Regions from separate parts of the Bradyrhizobium sp. SZCCHNR1051 genome, predicted to be linked through region 4. Evidence: predicted binding sites of a transcription regulator. Region 4 holds the regulator's gene; each other region holds the start of a gene.
The links. The regulator PhoB, encoded in region 4, activates phosphate uptake and scavenging genes when phosphate is short. The targets are predictions, from matches to a motif close to TGTCATNNANCTGTCAT.
Positions count from the first base shown of each region.

Region 1: phnC (phosphonate ABC transporter ATP-binding protein) is a predicted target of PhoB. The motif match lies at 2,821-2,837, and genes of this name have one in related genera.
Region 2: QW868_RS10170 (UDP-2,3-diacylglucosamine diphosphatase) is a predicted target of PhoB. The motif match lies at 1,829-1,845, and genes of this name have one in related genera.
Region 3: QW868_RS10090 (YbhN family protein) is a predicted target of PhoB. The motif match lies at 1,918-1,934, and genes of this name have one in related genera.

Region 1 is NZ_JAUEYJ010000004.1:26,335-30,561, forward strand. Features, by position in the region: gene phnE (phosphonate ABC transporter, permease protein PhnE) at 1-790, opposite strand, end outside; gene phnD (phosphonate ABC transporter substrate-binding protein) at 886-1,818, opposite strand; gene phnC (phosphonate ABC transporter ATP-binding protein) at 1,898-2,707, opposite strand; gene QW868_RS05400 (chloramphenicol acetyltransferase) at 2,889-3,551, shown strand; gene QW868_RS05405 (alpha-D-ribose 1-methylphosphonate 5-triphosphate diphosphatase) at 3,548-4,227, shown strand, end outside.
Region 2 is NZ_JAUEYJ010000007.1:41,988-46,214, forward strand. Features, by position in the region: gene QW868_RS10165 (threonine/serine dehydratase) at 1-945, opposite strand, end outside; gene QW868_RS10170 (UDP-2,3-diacylglucosamine diphosphatase) at 993-1,805, opposite strand; gene pyk (pyruvate kinase) at 1,998-3,416, opposite strand; gene QW868_RS10180 (tartrate dehydrogenase) at 3,572-4,227, opposite strand, start outside.
Region 3 is NZ_JAUEYJ010000007.1:17,636-21,862, forward strand. Features, by position in the region: gene QW868_RS10075 (hypothetical protein) at 51-581, opposite strand; gene QW868_RS10080 (hypothetical protein) at 690-1,124, shown strand; gene QW868_RS10085 (ferritin-like domain-containing protein) at 1,199-1,705, opposite strand; gene QW868_RS10090 (YbhN family protein) at 2,090-3,181, shown strand; gene QW868_RS10095 (hypothetical protein) at 3,285-4,227, shown strand, end outside.
Region 4 is NZ_JAUEYJ010000017.1:53,268-57,494, reverse strand. Features, by position in the region: gene pstB (phosphate ABC transporter ATP-binding protein PstB) at 1-765, shown strand, start outside; gene phoU (phosphate signaling complex protein PhoU) at 796-1,512, shown strand; gene phoB (phosphate regulon transcriptional regulator PhoB) at 1,529-2,236, shown strand; gene QW868_RS21120 (trypsin-like serine protease) at 2,384-3,700, shown strand; gene QW868_RS21115 (HoxN/HupN/NixA family nickel/cobalt transporter) at 3,877-4,227, shown strand, end outside.

The DNA.
Region 1 (4,227 bases), on a different contig from region 4:
CGCTGACGTCGGAATAGTAGAACTTGCGGATCGCGACCACGAGCTCCTGGCCGATGCCGCCGGCGCCGACGAAGCCCATCACGGAAGCCTCGCGCACGTTGATCTCGAAGCGCAGCAAGGTGTAGCTGGAGAAACCCGCAATAACCTGAGGGAGCACGGCAAATCGCATGCAAGACAGCCAGCTCGCGCCGGTGGCGCGCACGCCCTCGACCGGCTTCATGTCGGCATTCTCAACGACCTCGGAGAACAGCTTGCCGAGCGCACCGCTCGAATGAAGGGCGATGGCGAGCACGCCCGGGATCGGCCCAAGCCCGAAAGCAATGACGAAGATCAGGGCGAACACGACGCTCGGAACGGTGCGGGCGAATTCCAGGAGCCGGCGCACCGTGAAGCGGATCCACGGCGCGGGCGAGGTGTTCTCGGCGGCGAGGAAGTTGAGACCGAATGCGACGAGCATTCCGGCCATCGTGCCGACGTAGCTGATCAGCAGCGTCTCTGCCAGCAGCTTGATCCACTTCTTGAAGCCCCAGAACCATTCGGGCAGATTGGTCCAGACCCGCTGCCCGTCGTCGAGCGTGAAGATGCGATCGAAGTAGCTGATGAAGTTGCCGAAGTAGGTATAGAACGTCCGCAGATTGACCTCGGCACCGATGGCCGCGGCGAAGAGCACCGCCAGGAATACCATGGCGGACAGGGCAAGACGCAATCGACGGCGCGAAACGGCCCGCCGATAGGTCTCGTTCAGAGCCGCAAGCTGCTGGCTCGGAAGGATCGAAACGGCAACAGCCATCGGCTTCGTGCTGCTCTTGGTTCGGACGTGTGAGGGATTCTTCAACGGACGAGCCGGGCCCCACGGGACCCGGCTCACCATCGATGGATCGTCGATCAGGACGCCTTCTTGCGCAGGCTGTCGACGAATTTGATCAGGTCGATCGTGCCGTCCCAGTCCTTCGTCGTGGCAGGGTGGAAGCCCTTCTTCTGGCCGTCGGAGAGACGGTCGAAGGCGGCCTTGTCCTTGATCGGCGCATCGAAGAAGGCCTTGGCGATCGCCGATTTCAGATCGTCCGGCAGGTCCGTGTTGTAGGCGTAGGGGCCGTTGATGATCGGCGCCGACTTGTGAATGATGCGGAAGTCGTCCTTCTTCATCGGCGAACCGTCAGCGTTCTTCAGCATGCCCTTGGTCAGCATCTGGGCCAACGTCGAATCGTTGTCGCTCGTCCATTGGTTGGCCGCGATGTCGACAGTCCCCTGAGACAGGGCCAGCACCGCGTTCTCGTGGCTGCCGGTGAAGACAACCTTGCCAAAATACGTCTCGGCGTCGGTCACGCCCATCTTGTTGAGCTCGAAGCGGGGCACGTTGTTGCCCGACGTTGAGTTCGGATCGACGAGGCCGAGATTCTTGCCCTTGAGGTCTTCGACCTTCCGGTACGGGCTGCTCGCCTTGACGAAGAACACCGAATAGTAGCCGGTGCTGCCGTCGGAGTTGATGTCGTTGGCGAAGGCATCGGTCTTGACGCCGGTGAGCCGGGCGCGGGCAAACGACGCCGAGCCATAGCTCGCGATGTGGATGTTGCCGGCGCGCTGGCCTTCGATCACGGCCGCGTAATCGTTGGCGATACGCAGCGTCACCTTCACGCCCAGCTCTTTCGAGAGATAGTTCACGAAAGGCGTCCAGCGCTCGGTGACACCCGAGGCGTTCTCTGCCGGGACCACGGCGAAGGTCAGCTCAGGATACTTCGCCTTCCAGTCCTCGGCTGACGCCGAGGCCGTGAAAGCCAGCGCAGCGACGCCCGCCAGAACGATGCGACGATTGATCATAACATGCCCTCTTGTTGCAGTAAGTAACAGGTCTCGCCCCCGCGCCATGCGGAAGCTCGAGCTTGCAGAAATCCGCGTCTCAGGCTACGGCGGCTTCGCCGAGTGCCGGCACCGTTGCCGCCGGTGCCGGATGGATCGAACCCATCACCTCGTCCGCCTCGAGATCGTAGAGCTCACGTGCGATCTGCGCCGTCAGCGCCGACGGCACGTCGTCGAACACGATCCGTCCGGTCGCCATGCCGATCAGGCGATCGCAATAGCTGCGCGCCAGATCGAGCGAATGCAGGTTGCAGACGACGGTGATGCCGAAATGCTTGTTGATGCGCAGCAGCGCGTCCATCACGATCTTGGTATTACGGGGATCGAGCGAGGCGATCGGCTCGTCTGCGAGAATGATCTCGGGGTTCTGCACCATCGCGCGCGCGATCGCGACGCGCTGCTGCTGCCCGCCCGAGAGCTGATCGGCGCGCTGCGCTGCGAGGGAGGCCATGTCGAACTGCTCGAGCGCGGACAGCGCCATGGCGACATCCTCCGCCGGCCAGAGCTGCGCCAGCGAGCGCCACGACGGGATTTCGGCGAGTCGCCCCATCAGCACGTTCGTCAGCACGTCCAATCGGCCGACCAGATTGAACTGCTGGAAGATCATCGCCGAGCGCGCACGCCACTGCCGCAGATCGCGGCCGCGCAGCGCCGTCACATCGAGATCCTTGAAGAGGATGCGGCCGCCGCTCACCGGGCTCAGACGATTGATGGACCGCAGCAGGGTCGACTTGCCGGCTCCGGAACGCCCGATCACGCCGACGAAGCTGCCGGGTGCAACTGAGAAGGATGCATTGTCGACTGCGGCTTTCATGCCAAAACGGCACGTCAGGCCATCCACCACCAGCATTGAATTCTCCAGACGCCTCGCTCTGGCCTATCGCTAGCGTCTGGATTCTACAGTTATGTGACAGCGACACCGCAGCGCCGCACTCGTCCACACGCCGGTCGCAGTCATGCAGATGTCACGCGCCTGTCATAGGGGAGATCCGACACCTTCACAGATGTAGAGAGTAGAGTCAGGACGTGAGATGGCCGGCAAGTCGCTTTCAATTGAACCAACCGTTGACCCTTCGGCCAAGCTCCAGGACGTGACGCTTGGCGCCTATTGTGAGGTCGGCGCCCGCACCATCCTGCAGGAGGTGACGATGGGCGACTACTCCTATGTGGTCAACGATTCCCAGATCACCTACACGACGATCGGGAAGTTCTGTTCGATCGCGGCGATGACCCGGATCAATCCGGGCAACCACCCGATGCAGCGGGCGACGCAGGCCCATTTCACCTATCGCGCCAGCGCCTATTTTCCAGGAGAGCCCGACGATGTGGAGTTCTTCGCCTGGCGGAGAGAGCATCATGTCCAGATCGGACACGATGTCTGGATCGGCCATGGCGCGATCGTGCTGCCGGGCCGCAATATCGGCACCGGCGCGGTCGTGGCGGCCGGAGCCATCGTGACCAAGGACGTTCCGGCCTATACCATCGTCGCCGGCAATCCGGCGCGGCCGATCAAGCGCCGGTTTCCGCGCGAGGTCGAGCAGCGGCTGCTGGATCTGGCGTGGTGGGATTGGAATCACGAGGCGCTGCGCGCGGCGCTGCCGGATTTCCGCAAGCTCGCGATCACTGCGTTTCTCGACAAATACGAGGCTGCCCTCGACGCGCGCGTCGCGGTGCGGCAGAGTGCCGCCCCATGACCGATATCTCCATCTCGCGGGGCCGCTGCCTCGTCGATACCGACCTCGTAGACACTTCCTTGATCATATCCGGCGGCGTGATCGCTGGCATCGGGACACCGGGACGCCGGTCGGGTCTCGAACTCGATGCGGAGGGGCTCACCGTGCTCCCCGGCATCGTCGACATCCACGGCGATGCGTTCGAGCGCCAGATGATGCCGCGCGCCGGGGTCGATTTCCCGACAGACGTTGCGCTGATCGACAGCGACCGCCAGGCCATCAGCAATGGCATCACCACGGTCTTTCACGCGACGACCTGGTCATGGGAGCCGGGCCTGCGCAGCGCCGACAATGCGCGGCGCCTACTCGAATCGATCGAAGCGCTGCGCCCGCGGCTCGCGGCCGACACGCGCTTCCATCTGCGCCACGAGACCTTCAATCTCGACGACGAGGAGGAGGTCGGGCGGTGGCTCGCCGACCGGCGCGTCGACCTGTTCGCCTTCAACGACCACATGGATTCGACGGTGGCGAGTCTGGACAAGCCGCACAAGCGCCAGCGCATGGTCGACCGCACCGGCTTGCCCGGCGCGGAGTTCGACCGGTTGGTTGCGCGCATCGCCTCTCGCGCCGATGCCGTTCCGGCTTCAATCGCGCGGCTGGCCGACATCGCACGCAAGGCTGGTGTCCGCATGCTGTC
Region 2 (4,227 bases), on a different contig from region 4:
GGACAAAACGATCACCACCGTCTTGCCCGCCACATCCAGCCGGCCGGCCAGCAATGCCGCAAGCCCGACCGAACCACCGGGCTCGACGACGAGCTTCAGCTCCCGGAAGGCAAAGCCGACCGCGCGCCCCACCTCCTCATCCGAGGCCTCGACCGCAGCCGATAGCAGTTGGCTGTTGATCGCGAAGGTGATCTCGCCCGGAATCGCCGCCATCAGCGCGTCGCAGATGGTGCGCCCCTTCGCATCATGGGCCTCGCGGTGGCCGGCCCGCAGCGAGCGCGCATGGTCATCAAAGCCCTTGGGCTCAGCCACGACCATCTGGGTGCTGGGAAAGCGCGCCTTGACCGCGGTCGAGACGCCGGCAAGCAGTCCACCGCCCGAAGCCGGGACGATCACCAGATCCGGCGACAGGCGGAGCGTCGCGAGGTCCTCGGCGATCTCGCGGCCGACGGTGCCCTGCCCTGCGATGACGTGGGGATCGTCATAGGGCGGCACCACCGTCGAGCCGCGCTTTGCTGCGATGTCGCGCGCGATCGCTTCGCGGTCCTCGCGATCGCGATCATAGAGCACGACCTCGGCACCGAACGCCTTGGTGCGCTCGCGCTTGGCCGCCGGCGCATCCGAGGGCATCACGATCGTGGCGTCCATGCCCAGCAATGTGGCGGCATGGGCGACGCCCTGCGCATGATTGCCGGAGGAGAATGCGACGACGCCGTTGCCGCGCGCTGCCTGCGGGATCGACGCCAGTTTGTTGTAGGCGCCGCGGAACTTGAACGAGCCGGTCCGCTGCAGCACCTCCGGCTTCACGAAGACGTTCGCCTTGAACTGCTCGCTCAGCACGGGAGCCGGCAGCAGCGGAGTCCGCACGGCCACGGGCGCGAGGACGCGTGCCGCCTCATCGATGTCGGCGGCGGTCACGGGCAGGATCGGGGAATGAGCTGTCATGCCCCTATTTTACCGCGCCCGATTGCCGAGAGGCAAGGGAGCCGGTGTCAGGCGGCGCGAGCGGCCAGTTGGGGAACCGGCGCGCGCTGCCGCAGCGGATCGGTCCAGGTGAGGATCTCGAAGCGGCCGTCCTCGTGCTCGACCAGCACCGTGCAGCTCTCGACCCAGTCGCCGCAATTCATGTAGCGAATGTCGTCCTGATCGCGGATGACAGCGCAATGGATGTGGCCGCAGATCACGCCGTCAGCGCCATGCCTTCGCGCCTCGGAGGCCAGCGCCGTCTCGAACGCGCCGATGTAGTTCACCGCGTTCTTGACCTTCTGCTTGGCCCATTGCGACAGCGACCAATAGGGAACGCCGAACATGCGACGGAAGAAGTTGACCAGACGATTCATCTGGATCGCGAAGTCATAGGCCTTGTCGCCGAGATGGGCGAGCCAGCGCGCGTTCTGCACGACCAGATCAAAGATGTCGCCGTGGATCACCAGATAGCGTTTGCCGTCAGCGCCGGTGTGGACGATGTTCTCGACGACATCGATGCCGCCGAAATGCGTGCCGTAATAACCGCGCAGGAACTCGTCGTGATTGCCGGGGACATAGACGATCTTGGCGCCCTTGCGCGCCTTGCGCAGCATCTTCTGCACCAGGTCGTTATGCGACTGCGGCCAATGCCAGCTCGATTTGAGCGCCCAGCCGTCGATGATGTCGCCGACCAGATAGATCGTATCTGCATCATGGTGGCGCAGGAAATCGACGAGGAGATTGGCCTGCGAGCCGCGGGCTCCGAGATGTACGTCCGAGATGAACAACGTCCGAAAGCGCCGAGCCGGGCTTTCTTCACCAGCAGTCTCAAGTCCCATGCGCGCCCACCTAACAGTCCCTGATGACACCGCGATGACGAAACGCCGCACCAGCAGAACCCATCCTGCCGGACCGCTACCGGACACCGCTCGTTCGACGACTCGCGACGTCCTTCGTCACTGCCCCGCGATACCAGCGGGGTGCGACAATCAGGCGACAGGCGGGCGGCGCGAACAGGGAAAATCAGCCTCCTATCTCGGCACGGTGACGACGCGCAGATTGTTGGTGGTGCCGGCCCGCGCGAACGGGATGCCGGCGACGACGACGAGCAGGTCGCCGGCTTCAGCGAACTCCTCCTGCACGGCGAAGAAGGTCGCGCGCTCGACCATCTCCTCGTAGCTCTGCACGTCCTGCGACAGCACGCTGTGCGCGCCCCACAGCAGGCACATGCGCCGCGAGGTGTCCTCGTTCGGCGTGATCGCCAGAATCGGCAGGCTCGGCCGCTTGCGCGCAACGCGCGAGGCCGAGGTTCCGCTCGACGTATAGGCCACGATCGCCCTGGCGTGGATCGCCGAGGCGAGATCGGCCGCCGCGGTTGCCACCGCATGCGGCGGCGTCTGCTCCTCGCCCGGCTGCGTCGCCTCGACGATCGAGCGATACATCTTGTGGCCTTCGGTGGCCTTGATGATGCTGTCCATCATCGCCACCGCCTCGCGCGGGTATCGGCCGCTGGCAGACTCCGCCGACAGCATCACCGCGTCGGCGCCGTCATAGATCGCAGTGGCGACGTCCGAGACCTCGGCGCGCGTCGGCGTCGGCGTCGCCACCATCGAATCCAGCATCTGCGTCGCGACGATCACCGGCTTCACGGCGAGCCGGCAGGCACGCACCAGCTCCTTCTGCTTGCCCGGCACGTCCTCGTTGGGAATCTCGACGCCGAGATCGCCGCGCGCGACCATGATCGCGTCCGACAACTGGATGATGTCGTCGATCCGCTCCAGCGCCGCCGGCTTCTCGATCTTGGACATGATGCCGGCGCGGCCGTTGATGAGGCCCCTCGCCTCAAGCACGTCCGACGGCTTCTGCACGAACGACAGCGCTACCCAGTCGACGCCGAGCTCGAGCCCGAAGGCGAGATCGGAGCGGTCCTTGGCCGTCAGCGGCGACAGCTCCAGAATGGTGCCCGGCAGATTGACGCCCTTGTGATTGGATATCGCGCCGCTGACGATCACCTTGGCCTCGATCCAGTCGTCGCCGAGGCCGGTGACGCGGACGCGGACGCGGCCGTCATCGATCAGAAGATCGTGACCGGGCGAGACCGCCGCAAAGATTTCCGGATGCGGCAACGGAATCGATGTCTTGTCGCCCTCGGTGCCGTTGAGGACAAATCGAATCGTCTCGCCGACTTCGACCTGGATCTTCTTGTCGCGCAGAGTGCCGACGCGAATCTTAGGACCCTGCAGATCCATCAATATGCCGATCGGCCGCTGCACTTCCTTCTCGAGCGCGCGGATCGCGGCATGGACCTTGGCGTGATCGGCCTGGGTGCCGTGGCTGAAGTTGAGACGAAAGGTGTCCACACCGGCGAGGAACAGCGCTTTCAGCATCTCCGGAGAATTGCTCGCGGGACCGACAGTCGCAACGATCTTGGCTCGACGGTGACGACGCATGATGGGTCCTTTCTCCTTAAGCCGTGTCTCGCGTCTCTATGACACGCATGTGATTGGCATGCGCGGACGCAGCGGAAGCGCTGATATACGCCCCGCAGCGTCCATTGCAAGCGCGACACGAAACACGCCAAAATTGTGCAAGAGAACAGCACGCCTCAGACGTTGGAGCCGTGGATCGCGTCGATGACGGCGTCGGTCACCTCCCTGGTCGTCGCCTTGCCGCCCACGTCGGGCGTGAGGATGCCGGCTGCACACACCTTCTCCACCGCCGCCATCAGCCGCGCGGCCGCGTCCCGCTCACCGAGATGCTCGAGCATCTGCGCGCCGGTCCAGAATGTTGCGACCGGGTTGGCGATGCCCTTGCCGGTGATGTCGAAGGCCGAGCCGTGGATCGGCTCGAACATCGAGGGGAAGCGCCGCTCCGGATCGATGTTGCCGGTCGGCGCCACGCCGAGGCTGCCGGCCAGCGCGCCGGCGAGATCGGACAGGATGTCGGCATGCAGATTGGTCGCCACGATGGTGTCGAGGCTCTTCGGCTGCAGGGTCATGCGCACGGTCATCGCGTCGACCAGCATCTTGTCCCAGGTCACGTCGGGGAATTCGCGCGCCACTTCGGCGGCGATCTCGTCCCACATCACCATGCCGTGGCGTTGCGCATTCGACTTGGTGACGACGGTGAGCAACTTGCGCGGCCGCGACTGCGCCAGCTTGAACGCGTAGCGCATGATGCGGGTGACGCCGACGCGGGTGAAGACGGCAACCTCCGTGCCGACCTCCTCTGGCAGGCCGCGGTGCGCGCGGCCGCCCATGC
Region 3 (4,227 bases), on a different contig from region 4:
GCGGCGCTGTCGCGCGCTCACATTCGATGACCGGCGATGACGCCGCGTGATCACGGCAGCAGCGAGCCGGGAATATCCGTGAACGTGTAGCTGCGCGGCCTGTTGCGGGTGATGAAGCCGCCGACATACCAGGCGAACAGCGCCGCGAAGCCGATCAGGAACAACGCTCCCGACCATTCGGCGATGACGAGCGCACGCACCAGAAGCCCGGTCATCGCCACCGCGAACAGCGCAATCGCGGCGAGCGCCGCGCCATATGTGAAGCGGCCGAGGCCGGCCGTGAGCCGCGCGTTGCTGCCGCTCGAGGCGAGCCGCGCATGCAGGCCGAGGATGAAAGCACGATAGGCCTCGCTCTGCGGCGCCATCAGCGCCGCCGTCTGCCAGGAAGTCGAGATGATGCTCAGCCTGCGGCCATCGCGATGGGTGATGTCGGCACGAAAACGCTTCGCCTGCATCGACACCGGCCGGTAGGACAGCCGGATCGCGGCGATGTCGGCGTACGGCCACAGGCCGGTGCGGCCGGCGAACCGCCACGACAGGCCCTGCCCCGTGGGCTCGAACTGCTGCGCGGCGCCGATCAACGACGCCTTGTAGGCGTAGCGGATCGCGTCATGGCCTTCTGTGGTGATGTCCTGGGAAATGGATCGGTCCTGTTGCGTGTGGCGCGCGCCTTATCCTACAAACGGAGCATGAGCGAAACGATCTATTTTCCGCGCCACCTGATCCTGGCCGGAGCGATGGCCGCCGGCGTGCTGCTGGCGCTGGCCGTGCACATGCTCGGCGCCCGCTACGGGCTCGATCTCGGCGGCCTGTGGCAGACCGAGAGCGGCGCCTTCATGCCGGCGGGATCGGCGATCGCCTGGTGGCTGATCGCCACGGTCGGCTTCTCCTCGGGCTATTTCATCGCCAACATCATGCACAGCGCGGTGTCGGGCGAGATCCCGCAGCGGATGCGCAACTTCCTGGTCGTGGTCGGCGTACTGATGCTGGCCGGCATCGGCCAGGCGATCTCCGGCCCGAGCCCGGTGCCGTCGGCCTCAGGTGTGCTGGCCGGCCTCGCCGCGCTCTGCCTCGGTGCCCTGATGGCGTTCTGCGGCGCCAATTTCGCGTTGCGTAAGAGCTGACGCGCGGCATCCGGATGCGACGACGCCGCGCGGGATGTCCGCGCGGCGTTTTGTCTCATCGACTGGTGACGCGATCAGCTCGCGGCGCGCAGGTTGACGCCGCTCTCGGCGAGCTTGGTCAGCTTCATGTCGGTCGCCTTCTCCTCGTCGAGCGTCTTCTGCAGCACGGCGGCGCAATCGCTGCGGCCGAGCTGCTTGGCCCAGGCGATCAGACTGCCGTAGCGCGTGATCTCGTAGTGCTCGGCCGCCTGGGCGGCGTTGATCAGCGCTGCGTCCAGCACCGCCTTGTCGTCGACCTCGCCGGCGACCTCCTCGGCCTCCTCGATGATGCCGTCGATCGCCGGACAGTCGACCGCCTTGGCCGCGATGCCGTGCATCTTGAACACCTGCTCGAGACGCGTCACATGCGTCTTCGTCTCATCGAGATGGGTCAGAAAGCCCTGCTTGAGCTTCCGATCCGTCGCCTTGTCCGCCATCTTTGGCAGCGCTTTGACGAGCTGGTTCTCGGCGTAATAGATGTCCTGCAGCTGATGAACGAACAGATCGTTCATCGTCTTGATGTCCTTGGTGAACAGTCCCATTTGCCTCATGTCCTCTTGGTTCGGAAACATGGCAGGTCCCTCCCCGACCGATCGTCGCCATGTTCGCTGTGCCCGCGGGGCGCTAACCGGCGGCCACGGCGGTTGTTCCGGCGCAACCGGCCCTGCCGGCCGGAACCGGTCGCAGAGGGCCAAGTTTGCTCGTGAACCGCGCGCGTAACCAATTGGACCGAACTGAGGCGGTCGCCAGCCATGTGACTGAAGTGTGACAGACCCGCGCCGCATGGGTCGGAGCTGAGCTGTGTCAAGGACTGCACAAGGCGCGCATTTTAGCATAAGGAACAGGCTGTCACGAATTGCCCGCCTCCATCGACCAATGGTTTCGCCTCTTTTCCAAGAACTAGTAGCGCCCCGCCGGGAGGATGAATGCAGCGCCTGCTGACCACGCTCTCGCGTGGCTTCAAGAAATGGATCGGCTGGAAGCGGCTGGGGATTGCAGCGAGCCTTGCGATCATCGCCTTCGCGATCACGACGCTCGTGCGCACACTCAAGGGCGTCGATGCCGGCGTCATCCTGACGGCGCTCACCGAAATCCCGCTCGGTCACATCGCGCTCGCGGCCTTGTGTGTGATCGGCGCGTTCTGCACGCTGACCTTCTATGACTATTTTGCACTGCGAACGATTGGCAAGAAACACGTCCCCTATCGCATCGCAGCGATGAGCGCCTTCACCAGCTATTCGATCGGCCACAACATCGGCGCCACCGTCTTCACCGGGGGCGCGATCCGGTTCCGGATCTATTCGGACTACGGCCTGTCCGCGATCGACGTCGCCAAGATCTGCTTCCTGTCGGGCCTGACCTTCTGGCTCGGCAACCTGTTCGTACTCGGCATCGGCATGACCCTGCATCCGGCGGCCGCCACCGCGATGGACCAGTTACCCCCGGCGATGAACCAGTTGATCGCGATCGGCATCCTCGGCGCGATCTTCGCCTATCTCGGCTGGCTGACCGCCGGCAAGAACCGCCGGCAGCTCGGCCAGAACGGCTGGAAGGTGGTGCTGCCTTCCGCGCAGCTCACGCTGGTGCAGATCCTGATCGGCGTCGTCGACCTCGGCTTCTGCGCGCTGGCGATGTACCTGCTCGTCCCCGCCGATCCTCCGATCGACTTCCTGTCGCTGTCGGTGGTGTTCATCCTCGCCACCCTGCTCGGCTTTGCCAGCCATGCGCCTGGCAGCATCGGCGTGTTCGATGCCGCCATGCTGGTGGCGCTGCCGCAGTTCGGCCGCGAGCAGCTCTTGGCCACCCTGCTCGTCTTCCGCGTGCTCTATTTCGTGATCCCCTTCGCCATCGCGATCTCGATCATGGGCATCAGGGAGCTCTGGATGAACGTCGTCAAGCCGTGGCAGGAGCGGCGCCGGCTGAACGCCGGCTGCGAGGACGAGGTCGCCGCCAAGCGCGCCGCCGCCACGGCCCCTGCCGCGGTTCCCCAGCGCATCAAGCGCCACTCCCAGCGCTGAGCAGCAATTCTCTCGCGGACGATGCGACGGTTCGATCCTCGACCGGTTGAACTCGCGTGCGGTCCTCTTATTTCCGCCCCATCGCTGACGTGAATCCTTGCGCATGACCCGAATGCCCCCTCGTCCGCTGCTCGCCGCCTGCGTCCTGGCCGGCCTGCTCGCCCCTCTCGCCGCCACCGAGGCGGCCGCGCAGTTCGGCGCAGCGCCGCTGCAGATCAGCTGGGAGGTGCGCAACCGCTTCCGTCTCTTCCGCGAGGAGCGCGACTTCCTGCTGCATACCGAGAGCACGCGCGACCGCTCCATCCTCGCCGCCGAGCAGGCGCTGGGAGTGCAGAGCGACGGCCGCGGCTGGGCGCGCAACGTCGTCAACCGGCTCTGCATCGACCTCGCCGGCCGCGTCAACGAGCCGTGCACGCGCGACAACGTCAAGGAAAGCTATCTCACACCCATCGACCATCCGGTCACCGTGCGCCTGACCGGCCCGGTGCCGGTCGGCGCCACCTGCGCCTGGTCGTTCGACGACGGCGACGGGCCGCAGACCTCGACCTTCGACTGCGCCGAGCCGGTCAATTTGCGCGTCCGCTACGGCCGCCAGACCGTGGCATCCGTCGATGTCGCGAGTCCCGAAGGCACGCGGCAGGTCTCGACCGGAATCCAGGTCCGTGACGTCCTGATCGCCGGCCTCGGCGACAGCATCGCCTCCGGCGAGGGCAATCCGGACCGCCCGATCGCGCTCGCCGACGACGGCTTCTGCTTCCGCTCCTATCTCGGCGGCCCGACCGCGCAATATTATCGGCCGAGCCGGGCCGGCTTCAAAGGCGGCCGCGCCTGCGAGGCGCCGGACACGCTACAGAACTGGCAGAAATACAGCGCGGTCTGGCTCAACGCTGCCTGCCACCGCTCGCTCTATAGCTACCAGACCCGCACGGCGCTGGCGCTCGCGGTGCGCTATCCGCACGTCGCGGTCACCTACCTGCCGCTCGCCTGCACCGGCGCCACCATCGCCGACGGCCTGTTCGGCAGCCAGCGCGCGCGCGAATGCACGC
Region 4 (4,227 bases):
CTTCCGGATGCGCCGGCCAAGGTGACCGCGCGCAACCTCAACTTCTACTACGGCGACCATCACGCGCTGAAGAACATCAACCTGTCGCTGGGCACCAACCGCGTCACCGCGTTCATCGGCCCGTCCGGCTGCGGCAAGTCCACGCTGCTGCGCATCTTCAACCGGATGTACGATCTCTATCCGGGCCAGCGGGCGACCGGGCAGCTGATGCTCGACAACACCAACATCCTCGATCCCAAGCTCGATCTGAATCTGCTGCGCGCCCGGGTCGGCATGGTGTTCCAGAAGCCGACGCCGTTCCCGATGACGATCTACGAGAACATCGCCTTTGGCATCCGCCTCTATGAGAAGATATCGAAGTCGGAGATGGACGACCGGGTCGAGAAGGCGCTGCGCGGCGGTGCGCTGTGGAACGAGGTCAAGGACAAGCTCAACGCCTCGGGCCTGTCGCTGTCCGGCGGCCAGCAGCAGCGACTGTGCATCGCGCGCACCGTGGCGGTCCGGCCGGAGGTGATCTTGTTCGACGAGCCGTGCTCGGCGCTCGATCCGATCTCGACCGCCAAGGTCGAGGAGCTGATCCAGGAGCTCGCCGAAAACTACACAATCGCCATCGTGACGCATAACATGCAGCAGGCGGCGCGCGTCTCCGACAAGACCGCCTTCATGTATCTCGGCGAGCTGATCGAGTTCGACGACACCAGCAAGATCTTCACCTCGCCGAGTGATCGGCGGACCCAGGATTACATCACCGGCCGGTTCGGCTGACGCCGACGACATTGTCTTCAGGAGATCATCATGGCCAGTGAACATACCGCCAAGGCGTTCGACAGCGATCTGCAGGACCTCACCCGTCTGGTATCGGAGATGGGCGGCCTCGCGGAGCGGCTGATCGTCGATTCCGTCGATGCGCTGGTGCGGCGCGACATCGCGCTCGGCCAGAAGGTGGTCGCCACCGACGCCGAGGTCGACAAGCTGCAGCGCATCATCGAGGAGCGCGCCGTGCTCACGATCGCCCGTCGCCAGCCGATGGCGGTCGACCTGCGCGAGATCGTCGGCGCGATGCGCGTGGCGACCGATCTGGAGCGCATCGGCGACCTCGCCAAGAACATCGGCAAGCGCGTCGCGGCGCTGGAGAGCGACTTCCATCCGCTGAAGCTGATCCGCGGCCTCGAGCACATGACCGATCTGGTGCAGTCGCAGGTCAAGACGGTGCTGGACGCCTATGCCGCGCATGACCTGCCGGCGGCGATGACGGTGTGGAAGGGCGACGAGGAAGTCGACGCCATCTGCACCTCGCTGTTCCGCGAACTCCTGACCTACATGATGGAGGATCCGCGCAACATCTCGTTCTGCATCCACCTGATGTTCTGCGCCAAGAACATCGAGCGCATCGGCGATCACGCGACCAACATCGCCGAGACTGTATTCTATATGATCGAAGGCCAGCAGATCATGGACAAGCGCCCGAAGGGCGACATGACGAGCTTCGCATCGACGATTCCCGGTAACTAAGAGAGACGGTTCAGACATGGGCGCCCGAATTCTGGTGGTGGAGGACGAGGAGGCGCTGACGACGCTGCTGCGCTACAACCTCGAGGCCGAAGGCTACGAGGTCGAGACCGTGGCGCGCGGCGATGAGGCTGACACGCGGCTGAAGGAGCGCGTTCCGGATCTCGTCGTGCTCGACTGGATGCTGCCGGGCCTCTCCGGCATCGAGCTGTGCCGCCGCCTGCGCGCGCGCTCCGAGACCCGGCAACTGCCGATCATCATGCTGACGGCGCGCGGCGAGGAGAGCGAGCGCGTGCGCGGACTCGCCACCGGTGCCGACGACTACATCGTCAAGCCGTTCTCGGTGCCGGAGCTCCTGGCGCGCGTGAAAGGCCTGCTGCGGCGGGCGAGCCCGGAGCGGCTGGCGACCGTGCTGTCCTATGGCGACATCGAGCTCGACCGCGAGAAGCGCCGCGTGGCGCGCTCGGGGCGGCCGATCGATCTCGGCCCGACCGAATACCGCCTGCTCGAATTCTTCCTCGAGCACCCCGGCCGCGTGTTCAGCCGCGAACAGCTGCTCGACAGCGTCTGGGGCCGCGACATCTACATCGACGAGCGCACCGTCGACGTCCATATCGGCCGCCTGCGCAAGCTGCTCAATCCCGGCCGCGAGCAGGACCCGATCCGCACCGTGCGCGGCGCCGGTTATGCGCTCGATGATCGCTTCGCCAAGAGCGAGCAGGTGTAAGGGGCGATCGGGCGTGAGGATGAAGCAGGTGTGAGGCGCGAGCGGGCCCGATTGAGGAGATCGCGGTCCGCTTTCCGCCACGCCGCCGCCGTCTTGATCGTGTCTGCTTCGTGGCCCGTCACGATGTTTCGGTCCCAGCGGACGCCCTTGATCAAGACCATCATCATATCTCTTGTCATGCTGCTCGGCAGCCTGGCGGGCGCCCCGGCCGCCGAGCTCGAAGACGCGGTCGCGGCGGCAGGCAACGGGCAGCATGCGGCGGCGATGCGACGGCTGCTGCCGCTGGCCGCCAAGGGCGATGCGCGGGCGCAGTTCGACGTCGGCTTCATGCAGGCGTTCGGCTGGGGCGTGCCGCGTAATCCGAGCGAGGCGCTGGCCTGGTACCGCAAGGCCGCCGATCAGGGGCTAGCCGTCGCGCAACATTATCTCGGCATCGCCTACGTCAATGGCGAGGGTGTTGCGAGCAATTACGGCGAAGCCAGTCGCTGGTTCAGCCGCGCCGCGGCGCAGGGCTTCGCGCAGTCGCAATACATGCTCGGCCTGATGCTGCTCGACGGCCGTGGCGCAAAGCAGGACGTCGTGCAGGGTTATGCCTGGCTGGTGATGGCCGGCCGCAACGGCGTGCGATCGGCCGGCCGCGACGTGCAGCGGGTCAGGTTGACCGAGCCGCAGCGCGTCCAGGCCCAGAGCGCCATTGCGTCCTGGCAGCCGAAACCGGAATCGGCGGAGGCGGGCATTGCCACTCCGCGTCCGGAGCAACTGCTCGGGCTCGATCGCCACATCGGCGAGGTCGTCGATCCCACCTCCTGGCCGGCGTCGTCGATCGGCGTCGTCACCGTCGCGCAATACTCGAGCGGCGGCTGGTGCACCGGCACCCTGGTGGCGCCGCGCGTCGTGCTCACCGCCGCGCATTGCGTGTTCAACGGCGTGGCGCAGGTCAGCCCCGGCAATGTCCGCTTCCTGGCCGGCATGAACCGTGGCACGCCGGCGGCATCGTCGGTCGCCGACAAGCTGATCGTGGCGCCCGATTTCGTGCCGACCCGGCACGACAGATGGTCGCTCGACCGCTCGCCCGCCGATTGGGCGCTGATCGTGCTGAAGGACGCGCTGCCGTCGAAGCCGGTGGCGGTCAAGGCGCTGACCCGCGAGGAGCTCGCGGCTGCGACCACGGCCGGAACCATCTCCGAGATCGGCTATGGCCAGGAGCGGCGCTATTCGCCGACCGGCCAGCGCAATTGCAGCGCCGGCATGACCGGGGATGCCCGGCTGTTGACAGTGCATTGCCTGGCCAATTTCGGCTATTCGGGCTCGCCGATCCTCGCCGAGGTCGGCGGGGAGCCGGCCGTGGTCGGCATCTTCTCGGCGTTCCACGAGGAGACCCGGCTGATGTTCGCCGCCCCCGCGAGCCAGTTCGAGGCGGTCGTGCGGCGCGAGATCGCGGCACAGAGTGCCTCGGCGCGGTGAGGGAAGGAGGGGGCGAGAGGGACGAGGTCCCCGCCGCTGGTCATGATCTGTGCGTGACTGGATAGCGGGTTGCCAAGCGAGAGGGCAATCCGGGAAGCGCCGCCCAGGTTTTCCTGCAGCTTTTGCCTGCAGCGGGGGCTTTACCGAACTGGCCTGGCTCTTGCTATAGTCCGAGTATGACGATTGTTCCAATTGATCATCCTCGGGCCGCGCGGCTGCTGTGGTGGCGGTCGCAGCCCGGCCGGACCGTCGCGCTCGTCGCCGGGCTGGTCGCGGCCAACGCGCTCGCCTGGGCCTGGGCATTCGCGCTCTACGCCGACCGGCCCGCCATCGTCGGCACCGCGATGCTGGCTTGGCTGCTCGGACTGCGCCATGCGGTCGATGCGGATCACATCGCGGCGATCGACAACGTCGTGCGGAAGCTGGTGCAGGACGGTAGCGCCCCGCGCGCCGCCGGCCTCTATTTTGCGCTCGGCCATTCCAGCGTCGTCGTCATCGCCACCATCGTCGTGAGCCTCATCGCCGGC